Regions from separate parts of the Pseudodesulfovibrio portus genome, predicted to be linked through region 2. Evidence: riboswitches for the same ligand, from Rfam matches in the RefSeq annotation. Region 2 holds a riboswitch; the other holds the start of a gene.
The links. Region 2 has a riboswitch for cobalamin ahead of OO730_RS13120 (ribonucleoside triphosphate reductase). Riboswitches for the same ligand answer to the same signal wherever they lie in the genome.
Positions count from the first base shown of each region.

Region 1: another riboswitch for cobalamin. It lies ahead of OO730_RS14260 (sirohydrochlorin cobaltochelatase); the one in region 2 lies ahead of OO730_RS13120 (ribonucleoside triphosphate reductase).

Region 1 covers NZ_AP026708.1:2,987,844-3,002,508, reverse strand. Annotated here, with positions in the region: gene OO730_RS14325 (D-alanine--D-alanine ligase family protein) at 1-765, shown strand, start outside; gene OO730_RS14320 (3-deoxy-D-manno-octulosonic acid transferase) at 766-2,049, shown strand; gene kdsB (3-deoxy-manno-octulosonate cytidylyltransferase) at 2,069-2,809, shown strand; gene carA (glutamine-hydrolyzing carbamoyl-phosphate synthase small subunit) at 2,810-3,934, shown strand; gene OO730_RS14305 (tetratricopeptide repeat protein) at 3,967-4,770, shown strand; gene OO730_RS14300 (D-glycero-alpha-D-manno-heptose-1,7-bisphosphate 7-phosphatase) at 4,821-5,366, opposite strand; gene pdxA (4-hydroxythreonine-4-phosphate dehydrogenase PdxA) at 5,363-6,373, opposite strand; gene OO730_RS14290 (NUDIX hydrolase) at 6,438-6,899, opposite strand; gene OO730_RS14285 (L-threonylcarbamoyladenylate synthase) at 7,467-8,078, opposite strand; gene OO730_RS14280 (TrmH family RNA methyltransferase) at 8,092-8,682, opposite strand; gene OO730_RS14275 (response regulator) at 8,871-9,266, shown strand; gene OO730_RS14270 (Hpt domain-containing protein) at 9,279-10,004, shown strand; gene OO730_RS14265 (chemotaxis protein CheA) at 10,014-11,672, shown strand; cobalamin riboswitch at 11,686-11,861, shown strand; gene OO730_RS14260 (sirohydrochlorin cobaltochelatase) at 12,059-13,036, shown strand; gene OO730_RS14255 (FecCD family ABC transporter permease) at 13,045-14,064, shown strand; gene OO730_RS14250 (ABC transporter ATP-binding protein) at 14,057-14,665, shown strand, end outside.
Region 2 covers NZ_AP026708.1:2,748,090-2,762,754, reverse strand. Annotated here, with positions in the region: gene OO730_RS13170 (LuxR C-terminal-related transcriptional regulator) at 1-343, opposite strand, end outside; gene OO730_RS13165 (methylenetetrahydrofolate reductase) at 720-1,595, shown strand; gene OO730_RS13160 (sigma-54 dependent transcriptional regulator) at 1,712-3,109, shown strand; gene OO730_RS13155 (hypothetical protein) at 3,375-3,638, shown strand; gene OO730_RS13150 (GNAT family N-acetyltransferase) at 3,684-4,241, shown strand; gene OO730_RS13145 (hypothetical protein) at 4,255-4,527, shown strand; gene OO730_RS13140 (SET domain-containing protein) at 4,580-5,215, shown strand; gene OO730_RS13135 (ATP-dependent zinc protease family protein) at 5,223-5,708, shown strand; gene rimK (30S ribosomal protein S6--L-glutamate ligase) at 5,705-6,610, shown strand; gene OO730_RS13125 (acyltransferase family protein) at 6,613-7,680, shown strand; cobalamin riboswitch at 7,755-7,930, shown strand; gene OO730_RS13120 (ribonucleoside triphosphate reductase) at 8,106-10,169, shown strand; gene OO730_RS13115 (hypothetical protein) at 10,182-10,409, shown strand; gene OO730_RS13110 (ABC transporter permease) at 10,886-11,737, shown strand; gene OO730_RS13105 (ABC transporter permease) at 11,737-12,657, shown strand; gene OO730_RS13100 (ABC transporter substrate-binding protein) at 12,704-14,317, shown strand; gene OO730_RS13095 (acetamidase/formamidase family protein) at 14,304-14,665, shown strand, end outside.

The DNA.
Region 1 (14,665 bases), 240 kb from region 2:
GCCAGAAAGGCCGACTTCGCCTTCATCAACCTGCACGGCACGCCCGGTGAGGACGGACTCATCCAGGCCGTGCTGGACAAGGCGGGCTGCCCCTACCAGGGGGCCGGGCCCGCAGCTTCCTACCTGGCCCTGAACAAGGCGGCCTCCAAGGAAGTTTTCGAGGACCTGGCCATCAAGACCCCGGCCTGGCAGATCATCACCCCCACCCAAGGCGTGAACGCCCCGCTGGACCTGCCGCTCCCCGTGTTCGTCAAGCCGGACAAGGGCGGCTCCAGCCTGGGCATGTCCCTGGTGAAAAAGGCCGAGGACCTCCCGGCGGCGCTGGACAAGGTGTTTGCCATGTGCCAGTCCGCCCTGGTCGAGGAATACATCCCCGGCGTGGAACTGACCTGCGGGATTCTCGGAGACAGGGCGCTGCCCCTGATCATGATCCGGCCCAAGGCGAACGCCGAATTCTTCGACTACGAGAACAAGTACGCGGAGGACGGGGCCGACGAAATCTGCCCGGCGCCGGTCAGCGACGCCCTGACCGCCTCCATCCAGGGCCAGATGCTCGCGGCACACAAGGCGCTGGGACTGACCGGCTACAGCCGGGGCGACTTCATGGTCACGGACTCCGGCGAGGCCTACCTGCTGGAAGTCAACACCCTGCCCGGCATGACCCCCACCAGCCTGCTTCCCCAGGCCGCAGCCCACGTGGGGCTCTCCTTCACCGACCTCATCGGGGAGCTGATCCGGCTCGGCATCGAGACGGGGTGCGCCTAGATGACCACGGCCACCGATTTCGCCCTCAAGGCATACTCTCTCGGTTGGAAAGCGGCCCTGCCCCTGCTCAAATTCAACCACCGGCTCAGGGACGGCTGGGAACAGCGCATCCTGTCCGGCGGCCTGCCCGCCCCGGCCCACCTGTGGATACAGGCGGCCAGCGGCGGCGAGGCGTACCTGGCCTGGGAAGTGCTCAAGAATCTGCAGTCCCCCCTGGACGAGACCCTGCGCGTGCTGGTCACCACCAACACCCTTCAGGGCTACCAGACCCTGGTCCGCGCCGCCGATGAAATCAACGCCGGCAAGAAGGGGTTGGCCGTGCAGCCCTGGTATTTCCCCTTTGACGCGCCGGACCTCATGGACCGCATGGCCGCCCAGGTCCGGCCCCGGACGGCCCTTATCCTGGAGACCGAGATCTGGCCGGGATTCCTGCGCGCGCTGAAACGAAGCGGCACGAAAATCCTGCTTGCCAACGGGCGCATGACGACCAAGAGCCTGGCCGGATACCTGACCTGGCCCACGCTGTTCCGGGAACTCGCCCCGGACGCAGTCATGGCCGTGTCCGAAACCGACGCCCGCCGCTTCGGCACCCTGTTCGGGCGCGAGCGCATCTGGGTCATGCCCAACATCAAATTCGACCGCATGGGCGACTTCACCCCCCTGCCCCGCAAGGACAACCCGCTCAAGGACATCCTCCCGCAAAATGCGGACTTCGCGGTCTTCGGCTCCGTGCGCAAGGAAGAGGAAACGCCTGTCCGGAAACTGGTCGCCGGGCTCATGCGCAAGCGGCCCAAGACCATCCTCGGCCTGTTCCCGCGCCACATGCACCACCTGGACCTGTGGCGAAAATGCGTGAACGAGACGGGCGTGAGCTGGACCCTGCGGTCAAAACTCACCGGCCCGGCAGAACCCGGCACGGTCGTGCTCTGGGACGCTTTCGGCGAACTGGTCCCGGCATACGGCCTGGCCAAGGCGGCCTTTGTGGGCGGCAGCCTGGCCCCCATGGGCGGACAGAATTTCCTGGAGCCCCTGACCTGCGGCGTGACCCCCGTCACCGGCCCCCACTGGAAGAACTTCGCCTGGGTGGGCCGGGAGATCATCGACTCCGGCCTGGCCGTGGAAGCCGGGGACTGGCGCGACGCCCTGGACGGGCTGGCGGCCATCCTGAGCAGCCCCGAACCGCGAAAGACCGTGGCCGCCAGGGCCAGGGCGTACATCAAGGATCGACGGGGCGGCGCGAAAGCCGTGTGCAAACGGCTTGCCGATTTCATAAATAATGATTAACTACGCTTCACGGAACAAAATGAGCGAATTTCCCGAGTGTCACGGAATCATCCCGGCGAGGTACGAATCCTCCCGCTTTCCGGGCAAGCCCCTGGCTGAGATCATGGGCAGGCCCATGTTCTGGCACGTCTACAGCCGGGCCGTGCAGTGCGAGCGCATGACCAGCGTCACGCTGGCCACCGACGACGAGCGCATCTTCGAGGCGGCGCGCTCCCTGAACGTACCCGTGGTCATGACCCGAAAGGATCACACCAGCGGCACGGACCGGGTGCTGGAGGCGGCACGGCAGATCGATATCGACCCCGACGCCGTGGTGGTCAACATCCAGGGCGACGAGCCGTGCCTCGAGCCGGAGATGCTCTCCGAACTGGTGGCCCCGTTCACCGACTGCCGGGTGAGGGTGACCACCCTGGCCACGGCCATCGGCGAAGAGGAGGCCCTGTCCCCGGACCGGGTCAAGGTGGTCAGGGCGCAAAACGGGCGGGCGCTGTATTTCTCGCGCTCCCTGGTGCCGTTCGACCGGGACGAAAAAGTGCACGGGTTCCTGCTCCACATCGGGCTCTACGCCTTCCGCATGGAAGCGCTCGAACGGTTCGGCGAGCTGGACCCGAGCCCGCTGGAACAACGAGAAAAACTGGAGCAGCTTCGTTTGCTCGAAGACGGAATAGATATTTACGTGACCGAGACCGGGTATGCCTGCCACGGAGTGGACAGACCCGAGGATCTCGAAAAAGCAAAGAACATCCTGGAGAACGATTAGATGAAAGCGATTCTTGCCCTGGAAGACGGAACCCTCTTCAAGGGAACCAGCTTCACCGGCCAGGGAGAGGCCTCGGGAGAGGTCATCTTCAACACCGGCATGACCGGATATCAGGAAATCCTGACCGACCCCTCCTACACCGGCCAGATGGTGACCATGACCTACCCGCTCATCGGCAACTACGGCGTGAACCCCGAGGATGTTGAATCCCACAAGGTCCAGGTCGGCGGCTTCATCGTCAAGGAATGCTGCAAGAAACCGAGCAACTGGCGCTCCACCATGTCCCTGCCCGACTACCTGACCGAGGTCGGCGTCATGGGCATAGAGGGCATCGACACCCGGGCCCTGACCCGCCACCTGCGCATCAACGGCGCCCAGCGCGGCTTCATGGCCACCGGCGACGTCGACCCGCAGGAGCTGGTCGAGAAAGCCCGGTCCATCGAGAACATGGAAGGGCTGAACCTGGCCGACCGCGTGTCCTGCGACAGGCCCTACACCTGGGACGGCAAGAAGCCGGTCTTCATCGACGACATGAAGAACTTCGCCTGGAAGGGCACCGGCCCCAAGCTGGCCGTGTACGACTTCGGCATCAAGTGGAACATCCTGCGCCTCATGGAGGCCCAGGGCTTCGACATGATCGTCCTGCCCTCCCACTACACCGCCGCCCAGGTACGCGAGCTCGCCCCGGACGCGGTCTTCCTGTCCAACGGCCCCGGCGACCCGGCTGCCGTGAAAACCGCCGTGGAGGCGTCCAGGGACCTGTGCGAGGACTACCCCATCGCGGGCATCTGCCTGGGCCACCAGATCCTCGGCCTGGCGCTGGGCGGCAAGACCTACAAGCTCAAGTTCGGCCACCACGGATGCAACCATCCGGTCATGGACCTGCAGACGGAAAAGATCGAAATTTCTTCCCAGAACCACGGGTTCTGCGTAGACATCGCAGGGCTGGATTTCCTTGAAACCACCCACATGAATCTCAACGACAACACCCTTGAGGGCTTCCGCCACAAGGACAAACCCGTGCTGGCCATCCAGCACCATCCGGAAGCAGGACCGGGCCCGCACGACAGCCGCTATTTCTTCACGCGTTTTCGTGATATGGTCCGGGAAAGTACCGGCAACTAGCCTGACACCGATTATAAAGGCAGGAGCGCAACATGTCCGCTGATCTCATAAAATCGCGCAAGAAACTCAACTCCGTCTCCACCCTCCTGAAGAAAGGCAAGTACATGCCCGCCGTCCAGGCGGTGCACGACGGCTTGATACTGTTCCTCAAGAACCAGGTCATGAAGGGCGAAAGAACGGAGTTCGAGGACATCCTCCAGAAAGTCACCTACACGCTCAATGCGGACAAGGAACTGCGGAAGATATACCCGCTGATCATCAGCTACGCGCCGGGAGAGGAGCGTGCCCTGCTCGACGCCATGCGCGAGCTGCTCCAGGAACTGCAAAAGGCGCTCAACGACTCGGTCCAGGACGACCTGCAGGCCATCCTGGCCCAGAAAAAGGCCGCCCTGGAACAGGGGCAGCAGCACCTGGACAACCAGGAGTGGGACCAGGCCAAGTCGGTCTTCGACCAATTGGTCAGCGACTTCGGCGGGGACACGGACCTCAAGGCGGACATCGCGGACCGCTACCTCAACGCGGGCCGGTACCAGGAAGCGTTCCACATGCTGGACGACGCCCTGAAGGATGACCCCAACGCCATCCACCTATACAACCGCATCGGCATGGTCCTGCGCAAGATGAAGGACTACGAGACCGCCGAAAAATACTATCTCAAGGCCCTGACCCTGACGTCCCAGGACGAATATCTCCTCTACAACGTCGGCCGCCTCTACTACGACTGGCGCAAGTGGAACAAGATGGCCAAATCCGCCCAGAAGGCCGTGGACATCAACCCCGACTTCGCCGAAGCGGTCAAGATGCTCAGATTCGCCCAGAAGAAGATGGCCGAGTAGATCGGCACCGAACCGAACAACCAGGAAGGGCTCCATGAGGAGCCCTTTTTTCATGCCTGGGATTCGATGATGCCGGCGGCCTCGGCCAGGTCCACGGCGACATGGTCCGTGTCGTCCACGCACCGGGGCCGATGCTTTTCCCCCTTGCCGGTCAGGACCAGGATGGTTCCCGCGCCCGTGGCCCTGCCCAGCCCCATGTCGGCACACTTGTCGCCGATCATCCAACTCCGCCCGGGGTCGAAACCCAGCTCGAGGGCGGCCTGGTCCATGAGTCCGGGGGCGGGCTTGCGGCAGAGGCACCCCTCCTCCGGTCCATGGGGGCAGTAATAGAATCCGTCCACAACCACGCCGTGTTCGGCCAGCAGTTCGACGAGCCGCCGGTTGCAGGCCTCGACGGACGCATGATCGAAATATCCCCGCCCGATGCCGGACTGGTTGGACAGCACGGCCAGCCCGAAGCCCAGCGCCTGCATCCGCCTGAGTCCCTCGGCGGCTCCGGGGAGCAGTTCCACGCCGGTCGGGTCGCTCAGGTAGTGCTTGTCCACGATGATGGTGCCGTCCCGGTCGAGCAGGACATACCGCTTTCCTTTGCTCATGCGGCCTCCCCGACCAGCCTGCGCAGCATGTCCAGGGCGGCCTCGAACGAGTCCACGGACGCCTCGCCCGTGCCCGCGAGGTCGTATCCGGTGCCGTGGTCCGGCGAGGTGCGCGGATACGGCAGCCCCAGGGTGACGTTCACGGCCCGGCTGAAATGCAGGAGCTTGAGCGGGGCCAGCCCCTGGTCATGATACATGGCCAGCACCGCCGGATACGCGCCCCTGGCCGCGAAGTGGAAAATCGTGTCGCCGGGAACGGGTCCGGCCACGTCCAGCCCCTCGGCCCCGGCCGCTTCCAGGGCCGGAATGATCACCTCGATCTCCTCACGCCCGATCTTGCCGGACTCCCCTGCATGGGGATTGAGGCCGCACACGCCGATGGGACCGGCGAGCCCGAGGGTTCGCAGGAAACCGGCGGTCAGCCGCAGGCAATGCAGGATGCGCTCGCCCGTGACCAGCCCCGGCACCTCGGCCAGGGGCGGATGGGTCGTCACCAAGCTGACCCGCAGCTTGGGCGAATCGTCCTCCGGGTCGTGGCCGCACAAATGCATGCACACGTTCTCCCGGCCCACGCCGAGTCGTTCGGCCAGGAACTCCGTGTGCCCGGGGAAGTCGAACCCCGCCTCCTGGAGCATGGCCTTGTTCAGCGGACAGGTCAGCAGGCCCTGGGCGATCCCGGCCTTGAGGACGTCCACGGCCGCGTCCAGGCTCGCCCCGGCAGCCAGCCCGCCGACCGGCATGGCCTTCCCGCACGGGAAATCGAGCCCGGCCAGCCGCTCCGGTTCGAAAAGATAGATTCCGGCGTCCCTGCCGACGACATCCGCAGGTGCGGTCACGGCCTCGAAAAACGTGGCCGCGCCGATACGCTCCAGTTCCCGGTCAAGGGGCGAAGCCGGACCGATGAGCAGAATGCGCTCCCCGATTGCCGGGGCGCGAGTGAAATGGCGGGCCACCAGTTCCGGGCCGAGGCCGCAGGGGTCGCCAAGGGTTATGCACAGGGTTTTCATGATATCTTCTTTGATGCTGGGCAATTGCGTTTGCGAAAAATGTACGCGCCCCCCCCGGATTCCGTCACCGGCGGTCCCGGCGGGCGGCCATGTAATCGGCCAGGATGCGTGCGTGGTCGAATGCCAGTTCGGGCCACTCGCCCAGGGGGAACACCCTTGCCTCGGCTGCGTCGTCCCCGGCCAGGAGCGAGTCCGGATCGGCGGGCACGCCGGTGTAGACCACGCTCATGGTGTGCTGACGGGGGTCCCGGTCCGGGTCGGAATAGACGCCGAGCAACCCGGTCAGGGTCACGTCCAGGCCGGTCTCCTCTCTCATCTCCCGAACAGCCGCGTGCTCGCAGGTCTCGCCGTAGTCCACGAAACCGCCGGGCAACGCCCAGCCGTAAGGCGGGTTGGCCCGTTTGATGAGCACCACTCCCTCGCCCTGCCCCGAAGGCATGGCAATGACCACGTCCACCGTGGGGGTCGGGTTGCGGTACACACCCACCTCCCTGCCGCAATGAGGGCACGGCTGCCGGACTATCATGCGTCTCTCCCGGTCATGAATTTCATATACCGGACTCTCCCCGAACCCGGCCCCGAAGTCAAACGACAGCTGCGCCGGTCACGAAATTTGTACCCGCCTCCCCGGGCCGCACGGGACGGCCCTCGCACTGCGCCGCTCCCGGCCCGATCGGCGGAGTCGTTGCGTGCTGAATACATAAATGTCTGTATAAATTGGAATATTTGTCGTAATGCAAACCATACGAGAAAGGCTTCATCGGACCATCCAGTGAAGCCTTGTGATTCTCGTGTGCAAAATAAAGGAAGAAGAATGCTTTGTATTTAGCAACCGACGTGCCAAAGACTGACAAACAGGTGCAATTATTTTTTAGTCAAATAAATTCAAATATTTGTATTTGTGCCAGAATCGTCTTCCGCAACAGCACCCCCTGAAAACGGTACAATATTTTTTACCCTTTGCGGGCAAAGGTCCATTTTGGGTGTATCGGAGTTCAAGATTTTATACGGTCGGTCCGTCGCGATTGGCCGAAACGACGCTGCGCGCCCCCCTTATGGAGAACGCGCAGAAAAACCGGCTGCGGTGGGGAGACTATGACGATTGCAGGGAAACGGAAAAGCCCTTGTCGCAGAGCTTTTTCACGGACACGGCACCGTCGCGGAGAATCTCCAAACGGCTTGCGCCGAGCATGCGGACCACGGTGGACGGCTTGTCGCCCCTGGGCCACGGCGGATCGAGGTAGGATTCGTCGACCAGCGCCAGCAGTTCGGGATCGAGGTCCTCGGGCAGCGCCACGGGCTCCTGGCCGGAGATATTGGCGCTGGTGGCCACGATGGGCCGCTTCAACCGGCGGGAGAGTTCGGCGGCAAAGGGATGGCCGCTGTATCGGACAGAGGTATACCCTTCCTCGTCACAGAGGAGGTCGGGCAATTCGGGAATGGCCTTGACCAGGATGGACAGGGGGCCGGGCCAGAACGCCTTGGCCAGTTCCAGCAGGGAGGAGGACTTGTTGTCCGTGACCAGCCCCAGCATGTCAATGCTGCCGATGATCAGCGGCAGCGGCATGTCGTCGGGCCGCCCCTTGATGCGGGTCACCCGCTCGCATGCTTCGCGATTCATGGCGTCGCAGCCGACTGCGTACAGCGTCTCCGTCGGATAGACGGCAACGCCGCCCGCATTCATGACCTTGAGAACATTATGCATGGCCACCCCTTTTTTATCTTGAATACCATTCGCGTTTGAGCTGTTCCAATTCCTCGTCGGAAAATGTGGGCGAATCATACATCCCCGCCCGGTCCCGTTGAGTGAATGCCTGATAGAGAATGATGGCCGCAGCCACCGACACATTGAAACTCTGTACCATGCCCTGCATGGGAATGTATATTTCATCTTCAACAAGCTCGGCCAATTCCGGGGAAGTGCCCCGATGCTCGTTGCTTAATATGATCGCTGTGGGCTTGGTGAAGTCGAAATCCATGACCGGTCGGGCGGTCTCGGAAAATCCGGTCCGCAACAGCTGCATGTCCCGGGCCCGCAGGGAATCGACCATGGCCCCGGCGTCCACGTGCAGGGTGCGGTGAATCCACTTTTTTGCCGAGGCGGAACTTTTCTTGCCGAGGTCGGGCCACTGGGACGTCGTATAATAGAGATGGACCCCGGCCACGCCGAAGGCGTCGCAGCTCCTGAGCACAGCAGAGACGTTGTGCGGGTCCCATATGTTGTCCATGACTAGAGTGAGGTCCTTCTGCCGCCTGGCAAGAACCCGATCGATGCGCTCTTTCCGTTTTTCCGTGATCTCGCGTGACATAGCCGGCTTGGTAACGATTCTCCCGGCAATTGGCAAGCCCGTCGGCAACACCAAGGACATGCAAAAATGAAAAAAACGTGCTATCGCAAGGCATGATAATCTTCAATCATCGTATTGACTTTTTTTCCTTTACCATAGGAAAAGAAGAGAAATTGGTACTATTTCCCTAGATACCGACGGAGTGAAGCATGCGCGCATTGATTGTCGAAGACGAATTCCTCAGCCGCAAAGTTTTGCGGTCCTTCCTCATGACCCTGTTCGATGTCGATATCGTCGTCAACGGGCGGGAGGCCGTTGAGGCGTTCAAGCTGAGCCACACGGACGGTAATCCGTACGACCTGATTCTGATGGACATCATGATGCCCGAGGTGGACGGGATCGAGGCATTGCAGAAGATCCGAAAGATCGAAAACGAAAACAACTATCGCCCGAGAGTCAAGGTGATCATGACCACGGCCCTGGACGATCCGCAGACCGTCATTAAGACGTTCTACGACGGCGAGGCCTCCGCCTACATCGTCAAGCCGGTTGCCAAGGACAAGCTTTACGAGGAACTGGAAAAGCTCGGACTTCTGAACAAATAGGAAAGGACCGTCATGAGCGAAGATCCAATGGTCGAGGAGTTCTTCTCCGAGGTCAACGACAAATACTACCCCCAGGTCATGGACGGGCTGGAAATGCTGGAAGGCGACAAACTCGCCGACGGCATCGAAATCCTGGCCCGCCCCCTGCACACCATCAAGGGTGTGACCGGCTTCATGGCGGGATTCGAAGAGGCATCCCATTTCACCCACAAGATCGAGGACTTCCTGAAGAAGGTCCAGTCCGGCGATGTGGATTCGACGTCGGAAAACGTCACCCTGCTCTCGCGCGGGGTGAACATGATCTTCCAGGTCCTTGAGCAGTTGCGCGAAGGGAACCCGGACGAGGAAGAGCAGAACGAGGTCCTGGAACTCATCCGCGCGGCATCGGAGTCCGGCCAGGAAATTTCCGAAATCACCGGCGCGGGCGTGGACGTGGAGACGCGGGACGAGGTGACCATCATCCGCGTCAAGGACCCCCGCGTCCACCTGGACGGCCATTTCAAGCCCATCATCTCGGCCATCCTCTCCGTGGAGCCCGGGGACTCCATCCTCCTGGACCTGGGCCAGGTCCTGACCTTCGGCTCCGGGGCCTGGGCGGCCGTGTCCTCCATGGGCACCACCTTCAAGATCGCCGCCTGCAACATGTCTGCCGAAGCCAGGATGACCCTCTACGCCTGGGGTTTCGACCAGACCATTTCCGTTTACGCCGACGAAGAAACCTATTTCACTACGCAATAAGGGGATATCATGCAGGACAGCATCATACAGTGCATCGAAGACATCGAGACGCAAATTCTCGACGTGGAAGCCACCGGCCAGGGCGCCGGCGAGGCCGTGGATGCACTCGGCTTGTCATGCATGAAACTCTCCTCGGCAAGCGTCATCGCCATCCTGGACATGCTCAAGGACGGCATCACGCCGCCGAGCCGGGAAATCATCACCTCCATGCTCGGCATCTGCGAGGCCCACAAGAAATTCTTCTTCGCCCTGGGCGGCCTTCTGGAAGATAGCGCCGACGCCCTGGCCAAGATCGAAAAGTCCTCCTCCGGCTTTGTCGAGGAGACCGAAGAGAGTGCGGCCAAGGCCTTTGAGGAGCCGCCCGCCGTTGAAGTCGAAATCGAAGAGCAAGGCGAGCAGGACCAGGCCGAAGAAGCCAAAAAGCCGGAAAAGGCCAAGCCCGAGGCCAAGACTGCGGCCTCGGCCATCTCCTCCATCCGCGTGCCCACGGACTCCCTGGACCGGGTCATCGAACTGGTGGGCAAGCTCATGGTCACCTATGCGGTCATCGCCCAGGGCGGCTCCACCAACATGTCCCAGGTGGCTTCCTCCCTGCGTGAACTGGACAACGTCATCAGCAAGCTCCAGATGGAGGTCAACTCCATCCGCCTGGTGCCGCTCAAGCAGATTTTCATGCCCATGCACCGGCTGGTCAAGAGCCTGAGCCAGAAGATCGGCAAGAAGATCGACTTCCAGGTCAATGGCGACGACCTGGCCCTGGACAAGACCATCGTGGAAAGCCTCAACGAGCCCCTGGTCCACCTGCTGCGCAACGCCGTGGACCACGGCCTGGAAGACCCCGACGGGCGCAAGGCCGCAGGCAAGACCGACACCGGCATCGTCACCCTGTCCGCCTGGCGGAAGGGCGACAACGCATACATCCAGGTCAGGGACGACGGCCGCGGGCTGGACCCCGACAGGATTCTCAACAAGGCCATCGAAAAGGGACTGGCCGAGGCGGACGGTGAATACGAAACCGGGGAAATCCTCCAGTTCGTGCTCCAGAGCGGCTTTTCCACGGCGGAGAAGATCACCGACGTGTCCGGTCGCGGCGTGGGCATGGACGCCGTGGTCAACGCCATCAAGGTCACCCTGGACGGCGACGTGCGCATCGAGAGCGAGCTGGGCAAGGGCGCGGCCTTCACCATCGAAATCCCCCTGGACCGCTCGGCCAACGAAGGCATCGTGGAAGCCCTCATCGCCAAGGTGGGCGGCGAGACGTTCATCGTGCCCAGCCGGGACGTGGTGGAAATATACATGCCGCGCCTCAACGACGTGGTCGGGCTGCCGGACGGACGCGAGACCGTGGACGTGCGCGGCGAGATCCACACCCTGCTCAGGCTTGCCGACCTCCTGGACCTGACCCCGCAGGTGGACGACATCGAGATGGCCCAGGCCATCGTCGTGCGCGTGGGCGACTACAAGGGCGCCATCCTGGTGGACGAGGTCCTCAGGCAGCAGCAGGTAGTCATCACGGGCTTCACCGTTCCCGTGGAGGAAATCTTCGACATCCCCATCCTCGGCTACGGCATGATGGGCGAATCCGACGCCCTGGTCATAGACACCGAGGAAATGATCCGCCACTTCCAGGAACGGATCGCCGCACAGGCGCAAACGAGCTTGACATAACGGCCCGACCGGACATAATTTCGCGACTTCAGGTGCTCGACAGCTCAATAGGGAATCCCGTGTGAATCGGGAGCGGACCCGCCGCCGTGACGCCCTGCCGACCGCTTTCAACACGCCACTGGGCATACGCCTGGGAAGGCGAAGGCGCGAGGGGCCAGCCGGAAGACCTGCCTGACAAGCCGCCACCGGGCCAGCCTGCCGGATTCTCGAATCCGCAGCCGCGCATCCGGTCGTTCCAAAGCGGCTTGACGACCATGGTCCTGCCCCGGTGGTACGAGGGCTTACCGCTTGCGGCACTGAAGGGAAAAAACGGCTCCCCTTTTCCGGAATCCGACGGAAAAGGGGGTTTTCATTCCCAGAACACGCCCTCCGAAACGGAGGAAATCATGCATCGTATCGTAGAATCGCTCATCGTCTGCGTTCTCGTTCTCACCCTGGCCGTCCCCGCCTTTGCCGGCCATCACGACCAGGGCCCGGCCAAACAGGCCATCGTCCTGGCCGCCTTCGGCACTTCCTATCCCGAGGCGCTCAAGTCCATCCTGAACATCCGGACCCGGATCGAAAAGGCCCACCCCGGCACGTTGGTCAGGCTCGCCTTCACCTCCGGCATCATCCGGAACATCTGGAAGGAACGCCGCGACGACGCGGCCTGGCAGAAGGCCAACCCCGGCGTGCCCGAAGACGTGCTGTTCGTGAAGAGCCCGCTGGCCACCCTGGCCGACCTGTCCGACGCCGGATACAAGGACGTCACCGTCCAGTCCCTGCACGTCTTCTCCGGCGAGGAGTTCGCGGACCTGAAGAACACCCTGATCGGCCTGCGCTCCATCCGCACGGTCAAGGCCAAATCCCTGCCCTTCACCGCCATGCGGCTGGGCCGCCCGGCGCTGGGCATGCCCGGCGACGCCCACCCCTACACCGAGGACATCGCTGCTGCGGCCCAGGCCCTCAAGGCGGACGTTGACGAGGCCGGGAAGATGGACGCCGCCCTGGTCTACATGGGCCATGGCAACGACTTCTACTCAACGGGCATCTACGCGGAATTCCAACGTGAAATGCAAAACAGGCACGACTACCCCGTGTATGTCGCCTGCGTGGAAGGCTACCCCGCCTTCGACGACATGCTGGCCCTGCTCAAACAAAGCGGCAAGAAGAACGTGCTGCTCAAGCCGTTCATGATCGTGGCCGGCGACCACGCCTCCAACGACATGGCCGGAGACGAGGACGACGCCTGGAAAGTGCTGCTCGCCAAGGAAGGCTTCACGGTCAAGACCGACCTGCGCGGGCTGGGCATGGTGGACGCCTGGGCGGACATCTACGTGCGCCACCTCGACGACGCCCTGGCCCAAACCCACCTCTTGCCGTAAGGAAAACCATGACCGCCGTTTCCCGCACCACCGCCGTCGCCGCCCTGGCCTGCTCCCTGGCAGGAATGGTGGTGCTGGCCGCCGGAATGGGCTTCATCGAAGTCTCGCCCGGCGAAGTGGTCGCCGCCCTGTCGGAGTGGCTGCGGGGAGCGGCGGAAACCGTGGACCCGCTCAAGGCGAGCGTGGTCATCGACGTCCGGCTGCCGCGCATCCTGTGCGCCCTGCTGGTGGGCTTCGGCCTGGCCGTGTCCGGCGCCGTCTTCCAGGGGTTGCTCCTCAACCCCCTGGCCGACCCGTTCACCCTGGGCGTGTCGTCCGGGGCGGCCTTCGGCGCGGCCCTGTCCCTGCTGCTGGGCCTGGCCTTCGCCGGTCCGGCCACCCTGCCGATCATGGCCTTTCTCGGGGCCACGGCCACCCTGGTGGCGGTCATCGCCATGTCCGGGCGCGACGGCGAGCTCAATCCGGCCAATCTCATCCTGGCGGGCGTCATCATCTCAGCCATCCTTTCGGCAGGGCTGAGCTTCATCAAGTACATGGCCGACGAACGGGTATCGGTCATCGTCTTCTGGCTCATGGGCAGTTTCGCGGCCCGCACCTGGACCGACGCCGTACTGGCCGGTTGCGCCGTGCTGCCCGGATTCCTGGCCTGCCTCTACTTCGCCCGCGACCTGAACGTCATGAGCCTGGGCGCACGCTCTGCCCGCAGCCTGGGCGTGGACACGGGAAAGATCCGTCTCTTCCTGCTGGTCACGGCGTCGCTGGTCAGCGCGGTCTGCGTGTCCGTTTCCGGGGTCATCGGATTCGTGGGGTTGATCATCCCCCACCTGATGCGCATGGTGGTCGGGCCGGACAACCGGTGGCTGCTGCCCGCCTCCGGCCTGGGCGGGGGAATCCTCCTGCTGGCGGCGGACACCTGCACCCGCGCCGTCCTGCCCCAGGAGGTGCCCATCGGCGTGCTCACCGCCCTCATCGGCGGCCCGGTGTTCTGCCACATCTTCACCCGCAGCCGCAGGAAACTCCATGGATAGCGGCCACATCAACACCACGTCCCTGCGCTTCGGGTACGGGGAATCGCCGGTCCTGCGCGGCCTGGACCTGGCCTTTGAGCCGGGCCTGCTCCACGGCATCGTCGGCCCGAACGGATGCGGCAAGTCCACCCTGCTCGGGCTTCTCTCCGGCCACCTCGCCCCAAACAGCGGCCAGGCCGCCCTTGACTCCGTTCCCGTCGGGGAGTATCCCGCTTCCCGACTGGCCCGCCGGTTGGCCCTGGTGGAACAGGTCCCTGTCGCCAACTTTCCCTTCACCGTGTTCGAGACCGTACTCATGGGCCGCCACCCGCACATCCCACGGTTCGCCCGCCCCTTGCCGACGGACCTGGAGATGACGGAACGGGCCCTGACGGTCATGGACCTCGGCCATCTGCGCGACCGGGTGCTGGCCGACCTGTCCGGGGGCGAACGGCAACGCGCCGTGGTGGCGCGGGGGCTGGCTCAGGACACCCCGGTCCTGCTCCTGGACGAGCCCACCTCGTCAATGGACATCCGGCACGGGCTGGCGACCATGACCGAGCTCCGACGGCTGGCGCGGGAGCAGGGCAGGAACGTGATCACGGTCCTACACGACCTCAAC
Region 2 (14,665 bases):
TTTCGTACAAGGCCTCCATGGGCCTGTTGTCGGTGGCGATGACGACATACCCCCCTTGCGGGCAGAGCATGGCGGACACGGGGATTATCCGGAGCAGGAAACTGCGCCCGTCACAGCAGGATATTTCGTGTATCTGCAAAGGCGGAAACCGCTTGAGCGTCGTTTCAAGGGAATTGGTTTCCAGCGCAAGGGATTCCCAGAACACCCCCCCTTCTCTCGGCATTTCGGGCAGGTAGCTGAGCCGTACGTCGTTTGACTCCACCACCACGCCCCGACCGTCGACAAAGAGGATGACGTCGTCCCAGGCCTCTATCACATCCCCGGGGTCACTGAAGGCCGTCATCAATTGTTGCGTGTCGTCCATTGCCCCTGGGTAACACGCGGCAGAAGACATGAAAACCTCCAGGCTTTTGATAAAACCGTCGGGCGCGTTCCGAAACACGGCGGCAAGGGGAGTCATTCGGACAAACCAGAAACGCCATCAAGGCGCACACCCCCTCGGGTCGGGCCGCCCAGACAACACGGTTGCCATTTTTGGCGTCTTCATATATCAATAAATCTTGATATAGGAATATAGCAAGAAACGGAAAGCGGTGAAAAGCCGCTGCGGACGCGCCGCCGTATCCGGCACGCACCCGTTGATGACCACCTTTTCGGGAAGGGATTCAACACCTTGGAACCAGGCCCGTACAACCACAAGGATACAATAAGGATATACCATGAACATCGCCGACCGCATCTCGAACACCGACCGTTTCCTGTCCCTTGAATTCTTCCCGCCAAAGGAAAAGGACGCCTGGCCCCGTTTTTTCGACCAGGTCAGCAGGCTGGCCGGCCTTGACCCCCTGTTCGTCTCGGTTACGTATGGCGCGGGCGGGTCGTTCCAGGACAACACGCTGGAAATCGCATCCGAGGTGAACCGGCAATTCGGGCTGGCGACCATGTCACACCTGACCTGCGTGGGAGCGAAAAGGGACGGCATTTCCGAATACCTGGACAAACTCCTGGAGGCGGGCATCAAGGACATCCTGGCCCTGCGCGGAGACCTGCCGGGCACGGACCGGGATGAAGCCTTGAAGGACTTCGCCCATGCCTCGGACCTGGTGGAATTCGTCAAGCAGGGATGGCCTGAAATGGGGGTGGCCGCCGCCTGCTACCCGGACGCCCACCCGGAATCCCCCACCATCGACGACGACCTCAGATGGACATGCCACAAGTTCAATGCCGGGGCGGACTATGCCGTCACCCAGCTATTCTTCGACGTGCGCCGCTACAAGGACCTCGTCCGCCGGTTGCGCTCCCGGGGCATAACCAACCCCATCGTGCCGGGGGTGCTTCCCGTGCTGAGCATGCAGTCGCTGAACCGCATCCTCGCCCTGTGCGGGGCCAACATCCCGCTCAAGCAGTACCTTGAACTGCAGACAGCGCATGACGCCGGCGGCGATGAGGCCGTGCGGCGCAAGGGAATCGAAATCGCGCGGCAACAGATCAGGGAATTGCTGGCCATGGGAGCGCCGGGCATTCATCTGTACACCCTGAATAACGCGGACATCTGCCTGGACATCCTGACGGACCTTCCGGACCTGGACGGGTGATCGGCGGACAATGCGGCGATACCTGGGACGCCCTGCGGCGTGAGCCGAGAGGAGGGAGATTTCCGTTGTCTCATCATCCGCATCGCAGTAGCATGCCTCCGGGGAGAAATGACGCCATGAGAAAAATGCTTGTCATCACGCGCGACGGAGGCCGGTCGGAGGCCATCAGCGAACTGCTCGGCCAGGAGGAAGTCCTGACCCAGACCCTGCCCGCCCCTGCCGAGTCCGGCAGCGACAAGGAGATCGACACCCTCTTCGTGGACGTGGAATCCCTGCTCGGGCGAAACAAGTCCATCAACAAGGCCCTGGACAAGCTGTGGGCCAGCTACCCGTCCGCGGCCATCGTGGTCATGGCCGACGAGGAGCAGACCAAGCTCGCGGTGGACGCGGTCAAGGCCGGGGCCTTCGACTACCTCACCCATCCCATCGAAAAAGAGGAACTCGGCCTGATCGTGGACAAGGTGCGGGAGTCGGACGTGCTCCACTCCGAGCTCGACTACCTGCGCGGACAGTTCTGGAGCGAGGACTCGCTGGAATACGTGGACACCCGCAGCAAGGCCATGCGGGACGTGTTCGTCAAGATCCGCCAGGTGGCCGGAACCCGGACCACGGTCCTGCTGACCGGCGAGACAGGCACCGGCAAGTCCCTCATCGCCAAGCTCACCCATGCCCACTCCAACCGCCGGGACATGCCGTTCATCTCCGTGCACTGCGGGGCCATCCCCGACACCCTGGTGGAGAGCGAACTCTTCGGCCACGAACGGGGCGCGTTCACCGGGGCCGTCCGGCGCAAGCTGGGCAAGTTCGAACTGGCCCACGGGGGCACCATCTTCCTGGACGAGATCGGCACGGTCAGCCAGTCGGTCCAGGTCAAGCTCCTCCACACCCTCCAGGAGCGGGTGATACAGCGTGTCGGCGGGGAGAGCGACATCCCGGTGGACGTGCGCATCATCGCCGCCACCAACGAGGACATGGGCCAGCTCTGCGAGGAAGGGAAGTTCCGCAAGGACCTCTTCTACAGGCTGAACGTGTTCCCCGTGCGCATCCCCTCCCTGCGCGAGCGGCAGGAGGACCTGCCCCGGCTGTGCGAGGTGTTCATCAAGCAGTTCAACGGGCTGCTCAACACGGAAATCAAGGGCATCCACCCCCAGGTCCTGGACACCCTGTTCGATTACGAATGGCCGGGCAACGTCCGCGAGCTGGAAAACGTCATCGAGCGCGCCTGCATCCTGGAAACCGGCGACATACTCATGGCGGACAGCTTCCCCCCGGACCTGCTCGACTCCCAGGGCGACGTGGTCACCTCCCCGGTCAAGACGAGCCTGCCCCTCAAGGAGGCCCGCCAGATCACGGTGGACCGGTTCGAAAGACAGTACCTCGCCAGCCTCCTCGAGCAATGCGGCGGCGTGATCCGCGAGACCGCCCGCCGGGCCGGGATCACCACCCGGCAGTTGAATAAACTCATGAATCGCCACGGCCTGGAAAGGCGATCCTTCCGAAAAAAGAACCGCTAGTTCTTATATTGACACGGACAAGGAACTATTAATTCCTATCGTTAGACAACATCATGATTTAGCTGATTTTAATTCTAAGCCATCCCAACCACACAGGTGAATCACTCAGGTTTCACCCATCAATCTCTCTCCTCCAGATCGAAAAAAGGAACCGTCAGTTCCTATAATTCACGCCGCTGAACAAAAATATTATTTTATCCCGGCCAGTTACCCGTATGGCACGGGCTATGCTCAATGGAAGGTTGACCAAGAACGGGGATACATCATGAAACGCCAGTCCAACACCACGCCACCATCCAGGGAGACCCTCCGCGGAGTGATCGTCCCGTCCCAGTGGGACAACGAGTTCCGGGTGACCGGGATGCTGATCGCCTGTCCCGGCGAGCGGGAAGTGCGTGTGGCCAATCTGGAGGCGTTCCCCATGCTGCACCTTCTTGAACGGACCGAGGTCGAGTTGACGGGAACCGTCCGAAAGGACGGAATCGCGGAGACCATCCACATTGACCGCATCCAGAGCCTGTGCGAATAAGCGGCCCCCTTCGCGACCGCACGCGCTGCCTGAAAGAACAAGACCATGAGCAACCAGGAAACCACCGCTCCCCCGAAAGTATGTGAAGTCCGGATCATTTCGGGCGTCACGCCCGCCGACGTTGAAACCCTGCTGGAACTGGCGGGCTCGAGCGGCCTGTTTTCGGCGGACGCCCTGCTGTCCACCGAGGACATGGCCTGGGACAGCGCCTATGGCGACGGCAATGAAGCGCACGTGTTCCTTTTGGCCAGGGCCAACGTCGACACGGACGACCGGATCGTCGGTTTCCTCTGCTTCGGCCCCATACCGCACTGGCCGGACAACTACGAACTGTACGGCATAGCGGTCGATCCGGAATACCGACGTCTCGGCATCGGCTCCGGCCTGGTCTCCGAGATGTGCCGCAGGGTGGCCGAAATCATGGGCAAGAGGATCTTTCTGGAGACCGGAGCCCGGGAGGCCTTTGAGGCGGCACGCAGTTTCTACGAGGCCTCCGGTTTTGAATGTGAACACCGCTTTCACAAACAATTCATCCCCATAGAGGGAGATACTGTTTATCGACTGGACGTCATGCCCGACGAATCCGATCAACATTATCAATAGCCTTGGAGGAACCATGATCCAGGATGTTTACGAAGATTCCCTGTATGGGCAGATACTGCCGGCGGAATGGAAGGACGAGTCCGTGTCCAGCCTGGTCCTGCTCGTGGACGGCGAAGAGGAATTCTTTGTGGAGAACGACGAGGACGGCGAGGTCCTCCTGGACTACATCGACAGGTGGGTGACCATTGAAGGCGTGGTCACGGAACAAGACGACGAATTCCGGATCAAGGTCCGCAATTACATGCTTGAAGACGAACTGGACTACGTAGACGACGACGCCTGGTAGGGACCGGCAACACTCAGCCCGGCCCCTGCGACCGGTTTTCCGCGAGACACCGATGATACATCCGAACACCGAAGTGCGCTTCGTCAATCCGACCATGGGCTACGGCGTTTTCGCCACGGCGGACATCCCGCTGGGGACCATCGTATACGTCAAGGACAGGCTGGAGATCGAAATGACCGAAGCGGCATACAGCCGCCTCGACGATCACCACAAGGACCTGGTCAGCAAGTACTCCTACACCGACGAAAACGGCATCCGCATCCTGAGCTGGGACCACGCCAAGTACGTCAACCACCGGTGCGACTGCAACACCATCTCCACGGGCTACGGTTTCGAGATCGCCATCCGCAATATCTGGAAGGGCGAGGAAATCAGCGACGACTACGGCCTGTTCAATCTCGAAGAGGAAATCCCCGTGGCCTGCAATTGCGTCTGCTGCCGCAAGACCCTGCGGCCGGACGACTTCGAGCGGTGCCACCACGACTGGGACGAAAAGATCATCCCCGCCCTGGCCAAGCTCACGGACGTGCACCAGCCGCTCATGAAGTACATGGACGACGTCACCAGGAAACAGATCCGGGCCTACCTCTGCGGGGAGGAGCCGTACACCTCGGTGCTTGCCCTGCAATACCGCAAGGGCCACCCCTCGCCGGAGAAGACACCGGACAGCATGCGCCTCCAACCCTAGGACCTGAATGGCCAACAAACTGATAAGACAACCAAAAATGATCATCGGGTGGCGGGAATGGGTTTCGCTGCCCGATTTTCACGTTCCCGGGATAAAGGCAAAAGTGGACACGGGGGCGGCCACATCGGCCATCCACGCCTTCGACATCGAGCCCTTTGAAACGGCCGGGGAGCGGTTCGTCCGCTTCGCCATCCACCCCATCCAGGGGCGGCACGACGTTTCGATTCCCTGCGAGGCCAGGCTGATCGAGAAACGGAAGGTGAAGAACTCGGGCGGACACATCCAGAACAGATACGTCATCGCCACCACCCTGGCTCTGGCGGGCAACCAGTGGGAGATCGAGCTGACCCTGACCAACCGGGACGAAATGAAGTTCCGGATGCTCCTGGGGCGCTCGGCCATGAGAGATCGGCTCATCGTCGATCCGCAACAATCATACCGGGCCGGGAAGATGGCCCCCAACAAACTCTATCGGAACATACAAGAAAAATGAAAATCGCCATTCTCTCGCGCAAGCGGACCCTCTACTCCACCAACGCCCTGGTCGAGGCAGGCATCAAGGCCGGTCACGACGTGCGCGTCATCAACCCGCTGCGCTGCTACATGAATATAGCTTCACACAACCCTACAATCCACTACAAGGGGGAAGACCTCTCCGACATCGACGCCATCGTCCCGCGCATCGGCTCATCCATCACCTTTTACGGCACCGCCGTCGTCCGCCAGTTCGAGATGATGGGCGTATACAGCCTCAACGAGTCCGTGGCCATCACCCGCTCACGGGACAAGCTGCGCTCCATGCAGCTGCTGTCGCGCAGGGGCATCGGACTGCCCGTGACCGGGTTCGCCAACTCCACCAAGTTCACCGACGACCTGATCAAGATGGTCGGCGGCGCGCCCCTGGTGGTCAAGCTCCTGGAAGGGACCCAGGGCATCGGCGTGGTCCTGGCCGAGAACGACCAGGCCGCCAAGAGCGTCATCGAGGGGTTCCAGGGCGTCAAGGCCGACATCCTGGTCCAGGAATACATCGCGGAGGCCAAGGGCCGCGACATCCGCTGCCTGGTCATAGGCGGCAAGGTGGTGGCCTCCATGCAGCGCAAGGCCCTGGCCGGGGAATTCAGGTCCAACCTCCATCGCGGCGGTTCGGCCTCGACCATCAAGATCACCCCCGAGGAACGCTCCACCGCCGTGCGGGCCGCCAAGATCATGGGGCTCAACGTCTGCGGCGTGGACCTGCTCCGCACCCACCACGGGCCCGTGGTCATGGAGGTCAACTCCTCCCCCGGCCTGGAGGGCATCGAGGGGGTCACCGGCAAGGACCTGGCCGGCAAGATCATCGACTTCATCGAAAAGAACGCCCAGCCGGGCAAAACCAAGACACGGGGAAAGGGATAGCCATGGGAATCGTCCGCCTCCTGCTCGCCATTGCGGTTTTCAATTCGCATTTTCCGCTCACGGACCTGCCCGTGGTCGACGGGCACGAGGCGGTCCTGGCCTTTTTCGCCATCTCGGGCTTCTACATGGCCCTGATACTGGACGGGACGTACTCCTCGGCACGGTCGTTCTACATGGGACGGTTCCTGTCCCTGTACCCGATCTTCGCCTTTGCCATGTCCGTCAGCGTGGCCCTGCTGGTCACCCTGGACATCCACCCCATGGCCACCCTGGACAATGTGAAGAGCATCCTGGCCCACCCGGCGGGCTTCCTGTCCATGGTCTCCACCGCCATCCTGCCCGTGGGCCAGGAGCTGCTCTTCAGCTTCGCCATAACGCCCGAGAACGGGCTCCACTTCCTGACCGAGGCCGGGCGGACCGGGCTGTGGCACAGCGCCCCGCTCATCCAGGCGTGGTCCCTGTCCCTGGAGACCGTCTTCTACGCCCTGGCTCCCCTGCTGGTCGTCATGAGGACCCGGACGCTGGCCTGGCTCGTGGGCCTGAGCCTGTGCGCCAAGGTGCTGGTCGTGGCCGGCGGCTTCCTGGACGTCGTGTTCCTGAAGCGGTTCTTCCCCATCGAGTTCTGGCTCTTCGGCAGCGGAATCCTCGCCTACAGGTTCTACAAGACCCTGCCCGAGACCCCGGCCCTGTCCGACTCCCTGATCTTCGCGGCCCTCGTCACAATCATCGCCATGGTCGGCGAGGCCCCGCCGGAGGCGGCGCCCTTTGCGCTGCCCCTTGCCACCCTTTTCTCCCTGCCCTTCGTCTTCCGGCGATTCAGGGATTTTTCCTGGGACCGGGTCGTCGGCAAGGTCAGCTACCCCTTCTACCTCATCCACTTTACGGTCATCGCCATTTTTGAAACGACCATGGAAGAGCCCCTGGGATGGGATATCCTGGCGGTGTCCCTGGCCGCCGCCGTGGCCGTCCACGCCCTGTTCGCCCCCGGCATCGGCGTCCTGAAGCAGGCCGTGCGCCTGCCCCTAGGCGACCTGCCCGCCCGTGCCCGGGCGCGATTCCGAAACCCCTGACGCGCCCTCGCGCCCTTCGGCCATTCTTTGCAAGACCGTGCTTGCGCTCCATTCAGGCTTGCGATAGCTTTACCGCATCACGATGTCCTTCAGGTGGCCGCAAGGCCGTAACAGGGAATCCGGTGCGAATCCGGAGCGGTCCCGCCGCTGTATCCCCCATGAAGGTCTGAGCCGACAAGCCACTGCCGCAAGGCGGGAAGGCGGATCAGACGGGGAAAGCCAGAAGACCTACCTGAAGCGTTTCTCTCCGATTGCGGACCGCGGAGCCCGCACCCGGACACGAACGTATTTATCATAAAACTGTTGCCGGAGTTCCGGGGGTTCCGCCCCGGGAACCGTCATCGGCAGCCCGCAAACAGTCCCTTCCCGAGCCGCCCCGACGCTCGCGGATATCCGCGTTCAACTGTTTGCAACGAGATTCGGTTATGCCCATTCAGATTCAAAAACGCGACGGATGCATTGAAACCTGGTCCACCAAACGGATCGGCAACGCCATCTTCAAGGCCCTCAAGAGCAGCGGCATCAAGGACCCCCTGCTCGCCGACAGGCTGGCCGGGAAAGTGGAGAAAAAACTCGACGGCGTGGACGTCCCCGAGCAGGAGCTGGTCCAGGACATGGTCCAGCAGGTGCTGATGGAGGCCCGGCTCTACAAGGTGGCCGAGCGCTACATCGTATACCGCGAAAAACGCCGGGAACTGCGCTCCCAGAACGACGCCTTCCTGGACATCGCGGGCGTCACGGAAGGCTACCTGGAAAACGTGGACTGGCGGGTCAACGAGAACTCCAACATGGTCCACTCCTACCAGGGGCTGATCCTGCACATGGCCGGGGCCGTGCAGGCCCGCTACATGCTGGAGAAATACCCCGAGGAAGTGCGCATGGCCCACACCCACGGGTACTTCCACATCCACGACCTGTCCTTCGGCCTGGCCGGATACTGCTCGGGATGGTCCCTGCGCGACCTGCTGCTGGAAGGCTTCAACCTGCGCGACCGCTGCTCCTCGACCCCGGCCAAGCACTTTGACGCGGCCTGCGGCCAGATGGTCAACTTCCTCGGCACCCTCCAGAACGAATGGGCCGGGGCCCAGGCCTTCAACAACGTGGACACCTACCTGGCACCCTTCATCCGCCGCGACGGGCTGGGCTACAGGGAAGTGAAACAGCAGATCCAGAAGCTGCTCCACAACCTGAACGCCACGTCCCGCTGGGGCGGCCAGAGCCCGTTCACCAACTTCACCTTCGACTTCGTGCCCCCGTCCCACATCGCCAAGGAAGCCGTCATCATCGGCGGCGAGCTGCAGGACTCCACCTACGGCGAGTACGCCGAGGAAATGGCCATGATCAACCGGGCCTTCCTCGAAGTCATGCTCGAAGGCGACGCGGACGGGCGCATCTTCTCCTTCCCCATCCCCACGTACAACGTGACCGAGGATTTCCCCTGGGAATCCGAAGAGGGAAAACTGCTGCTCAAGATGACGGCCAAGTACGGTGCGCCCTACTTCCAGAACTTCATCAACTCCGACCTCAACCCCGAGGACGTCCGCTCCATGTGCTGCCGACTGCAGATGGACCTGCGGGAAATCCGCAAGAAGACCGGCGGGCTGTTCGGCGCGGGCGACCTGACCGGCTCCATCGGCGTGGTCACCCTCAACCTGCCCAAGCTCGCCTACCTGGCCCACAACGAGGAAGACTTCTTCGACCTGGTGTCCGAGTACGCCCAGCTTGCCGGCGAGTCGCTGGAATTCAAGCGGAAGGTGGTTGAGAAGAACCTTGCTGCGGGCATGTTCCCGTTTTCCCGCCGCTACCTCAAGAACGGCTTCAAGGGCCACTTCTCGACCATCGGGCTCATCGGCGGCCATGAGGCGTGCATGAACCTGCTGGGCAAGGGCGTGGACACGCCGTCCGGCTCCCGGCTCATGCAGCGCGTGCTCAACCAGCTGCGCCGCATGGTCGTCCGGTTCCAGGAGGAGACCGGCAACCTCTACAACCTGGAGGCCACTCCGGGCGAGGGCACCTGCTACCGGCTGGCGAAAATCGACAAGGACCTGTACGCCGACATCTACACCTCCGGCGGCGACACCCCCTACTACACCAACTCCACCCTGCTGCCCGTGGGCGCCAGCTCCGACGCGTTCTTTGCCCTGGAGCACCAGAACGACCTGCAGACGCTCTACAACGGCGGCACCGTATTCCATACGTTCCTCGGGGAAGCCGCACCGAGCGAGGAGAGCGTGAAGAACTTCCTGCTCAAGGCCATGAGCAGGACCAAGATCCCCTATATATCGGTCACGCCCACGTTCTCCATCTGCGAGGACCACGGCTACCTGTACGGGGAGCACTTCAACTGCCCGACCTGCGACAAGGAAACCGAGGTCTACACCAGGGTCGTGGGCTACTACCGCCCCGTGGGCCGCTGGAACAAGGGCAAGCAGGAAGAATACAGGGAGCGCGTCGAATACACGCAGGAGACCTTCTGCAAGACGGCCTAGCCGGGAACAGCCATGATCCTTGACGCCAACCAGATCACTTCCATCAGGCAGCACAACGACGAGGAACTGCGAACGGGATGCCGTGGGACGCACGGCTACCCCGCCAGCACCGTTCAGAACCTGCTGCACACCATCGAATCGTTGAAGAAAGAGAAACGAAAATGGAAGAAACTGGCCCAGGCCAGGGGCAAGGCCCTCAAGGCCATACGCGACATCGCGGATGGCGAAGACAGACAGTGACCCACGCCCGACCGCCATCCGACGGCGGCTCATGACGCGACCCGGGGCTGATGCGGTGTTGATCCGCATCAGCCCTTTTTCCCGGCCCTGCGCCGCCCTGGGACGGAAACCGGGCCGGGCAAGGGTACGCACCTGGCGATATCACATCATATATAATATTTTCAATGGAATAGGCCGGTCGCCATTGTCGTCATATTCACATTTACGTTAAACCCCTGTGTACAGAATTGATGAAAACGTAATGCCGGTGAATGGTTCGTGAGCACCCCCCGGCATGGACCACCCCTCCTCCGCCATTAATTTGATTTTGGCATCGTTTCCCGATGCCGCATTAAATCAGACGTTTATACCGCCGTCCTTCGATTATCCCGACAAAATATCACCGTCTTTCCCACCCGGAGGCCTCAAGTGGTCTCCGAATTGCTCTATTGGGCTCGTGCGCCTTGCACACAAAACTGTAGCCCCGTTGTAGGACAATGAACCCACGTTTCAAAAAAGCATTCGGCAATCTGGTTGTGGGAACCGCGCTCGTCGCGGTCGTCCTGATCCTGATAGTCACGGTCTTCGCCCCCTGGATCGCCCCATTCGACCCTGCGGAGCAGTTCTTCGACGGGCTGACGATGGAGGGCATGCCCCTGCCGCCCAACCACACCTACTGGCTGGGAACCGACCTCCTGGGCCGTGACCTGTTCTCCAGGCTGGTGTTCGGCGCGCGGACCTCGCTGCTGATCGGGCTGGTGGCCAACGGCATCGCCGTGGGCATCGGCTCCTTCCTCGGCATCGCCGCAGGGTACGCGGGCGGGCCGGTGGCGACACTCATCAACCGGTTCACGGACCTGATGATGGCCTTCCCCGCCCTGCTGCTGGCCATCGCCCTGGCCGCCATCTTCACCCCGAGCCTGTGGATCGTGGCCCTGGTCATCGCCATGGTCAACTGGGTCTGGGTGGCGCGGGTCGTCTACTCCCAGACGGCCTCGCTCAGGAAAAGCGAATTCATCGAGGCGGTCCGCTCACTGGGTGCGCGCTGGCCCCGCATCCTGTTCGTGCACATCCTGCCGCACCTGGTGCCGACCATGCTCATCTGGGCAACGCTGGGCATCTCCACCACCGTGCTGCTGGAGGCGACCCTGTCCTTCCTCGGCATCGGCGTGCGCCCGCCCACCCCGTCCTGGGGCGGCATCATCTTCGAGTGCCAATCCTATTTCATCGACGCGCCGTGGTTGGTCTTTTTCCCCGGCATCGCCATCCTGAGCGTGGCCCTGGCCTTCAACATCCTCGGCGACGCCCTGCGGGACGCCCTTGATCCCACCCAAAGGGGGAAAAGCTGATGCTGGTCACCTTCCTCAAACGATTCAGCCAGTCCCTGGGCATCCTGCTGGGCGTGACGGTCATCACCTTCATGCTGACCTACCTCATCCCGGCGGACCCGGTACGCATGCTCGCGGGCCGAAGCGCCAGCCAGGAGACCGTGGAAAACATCCGCCACCAGCTCGGCCTGGACCAGCCCCTGCCCGTCCAGTACGGCCGCTACGTGGTCAACCTGATCCAGGGCGACATGGGGCGCAGCTTCAAGCAGAAGACCGAGGTGACCACCCTGGTCCTCAGCCGCATGCCCGCCACCCTGCTGCTCATGGCCGGGGCGATCTTCTTCGAACTGCTCATCGGCATCCCGGCGGGCATCATCGGTGCGGTCAGAAGAGGCAGGAAGTCGGACAACTTCTTCATGATGATGTCGTTCATGGGCGTCTCGGCCCCGCAATTCGTGGTCGGGCTGATCATGCTCTACCTGTTCGCCTACAGGCTGGAATGGCTGCCCCTGGGCGGCTACGGCACCCTGGCCCACCTGGTCCTCCCGGCGGTCACCCTGGGGATCACCGGCGGCGGCTGGTACTCGCGCATGATGCGCTCCTCCATGATCGACGTCCTCCTGCAGGACTACATCCGCACGGCCCGGGCCAAGGGCGTGTCCCCGTGGCGCGTGGTCATGGTCCACGGCATGCGCAACGCGGTCCTGCCGGTCATCGCCATGATCGGCCTGGACATCGGCTTCTTCATGGCCGGCGCCATCGTGGTGGAATCGGTCTACGGCTGGCCCGGCATCGGGCAACTCGCCTGGCAGGCCATCCAGACCATCGACATCCCCGTCATCATGGGCGTGACGCTCGTGGCGGCGATATTCATTGTTCTAGGCAATTTCCTCGCCGACCTGGTGATGCCCCTCGTGGACCCCAGGCTGCGACAGAATTGACGATTGGGTCGCGCGTCTCGCGCAAAAACAAAGAGAGGTTCCGGAAATGAAAAAGAGAGTATTATTCCTGGCCGCCCTGGCCGTCCTGATGATGGCCGTGCCCGCCATGGCCATCAAGGCGGGCGGCGAAGCGGTGGTTTCCTACAAGGAAGACGTGGTCACCCTGGACCCGGCCATCGGCTATGACTGGCAGAACTGGTCCATCATCAAGTCCCTCAACGCCCGTCTCATGACCTATGAGGCAGGCACCGCCAAGCTGGTCACGGACATGGCCGAGGACTTCACCGTGTCCCCCGACGGCCTGACCTACGTGTTCACGCTGAAAAAAGGCGTGAAGTTCCACAACGGCCGCGAGGTCAAAGCCGGTGACGTGGTCTACTCCCTGACCCGCGTTGTCGAGCCCAAGACCCAGTCCCCGGCCCAGGGCTTCTACCACTCCATCAAGGGCTACGACGACCTGGTGGCGGGCAAGACCGCCGAACTGGCAGGCGTCACCGCGCCCGACGACTACACCGTCAAGGTCGAGCTGACCAGCCCCGACGCCACCGTGCTGCACGTGCTGGCGCTCAACTTCTCCTCCGTGGTCCCCAAGGAAGCCGTGGAGAAATGGGGCGACGACTTCGGCCACCACCCCGTGGGCGCAGGCGCGTTCAAGCTCGCCGAATGGAAACTCGGCCAGTACCTGACCATGGTGCGCAACCCCGACTACTTCGTGGCCGGTCTGCCGTACCTCGACAAGATCACCATCCAGATCGGCCTGGAGCCCTCGGTCGCCCTGCTCAAACTGCAGCGCGGCGAAGTGGACATCCTGGGCGACTCCATCCCTGCGGCGCGTTTCGTCAAGATCATGCAGGACCCCGAGTGGAGCAAACAGGTGGTCTCCGGTTCCGACCTCCAGACCGGCTACATCACCATGAACGTCAAGATGAAGCCCTTTGACGACGTGCGCGTGCGCCAGGCCGTGAACATGGCCGTGAACAAGGACCGCATCGTCAAGATGATCAACAACCGCGCCATCCCGGCCAACCAGCCCCTGCCCCCGACCATGCCGGGCTACGACAAGGCCTACAAAGGCTACGCCTTCGACGTGGCCAAGGCCAAGGCCCTGCTGGCCGAAGCCGGTCTGGCCGATGGTTTCGAGACCGAGCTGTACTGCATGAACGTCGACCCGAACCCCCGCATCGCCCAGTCCATCCAGCGCGACCTGGCCGAGATCGGCATCAAGGTCAACATCAAGTCCCAGTCGCAGGGCACGGTCATCGCCGCGGGCGGCGAGCCCGACCAGGCTCCCATGATCTGGTCCGGCGGCATGGCCTGGATCGCCGACTTCCCGGATCCGTCCAACTTCTACGGCCCGATCCTAGGCTGCGGCGGCGCGGTCAAGGGCGGCTGGAACTGGTCCTGGTACTGCAACGACGAGGTCGAGGCCATGGCCAACAAGGCCGACGCCATGTCCGACCCGGCCAAGCAGGCCGACCGCGAGAAACTGTGGATGGAAACGTTCATCAAGATCATGGACGACGCCCCGTGGGTCCCCGTGTTCAACGAAACCCGTTTCAACATGCACTCCAAGAACGTGAGCGGCGACAAGAAGGCCTTCATCGATCCCGTGCATATCCCGTTCAACTACAGCTACATCTACTCCAATGCAGTCCAATAGCATCGAAAAGAAACACCTCCACTTCGGTTGGGACAACGCCATCACCCCCGTGATGGCCGTTGCCCCCGGAAGCGTGGTGGAATTCGACACCCTGGACGCCGGCGGCGGCCAGCTGAACCGCAATTCCACCTTGGAAGACGTCTCCAAGTTCGATTTCGACAAGGTCAACCCGACATTCGGTCCCGTCTTTGTCGAGGGCGCCGAGCCCGGAGACGCATTGAAAGTAACCGTCATGGACCTGAAGCTCGAAGGTTGGGGATGGACCGCAAACATCCCCGGCTTCGGCCTCCTGGCCGACCGCTTCGACCAGCCCGCGCTGCACATCTGGGAGTTCGACCCCGCCTGCAC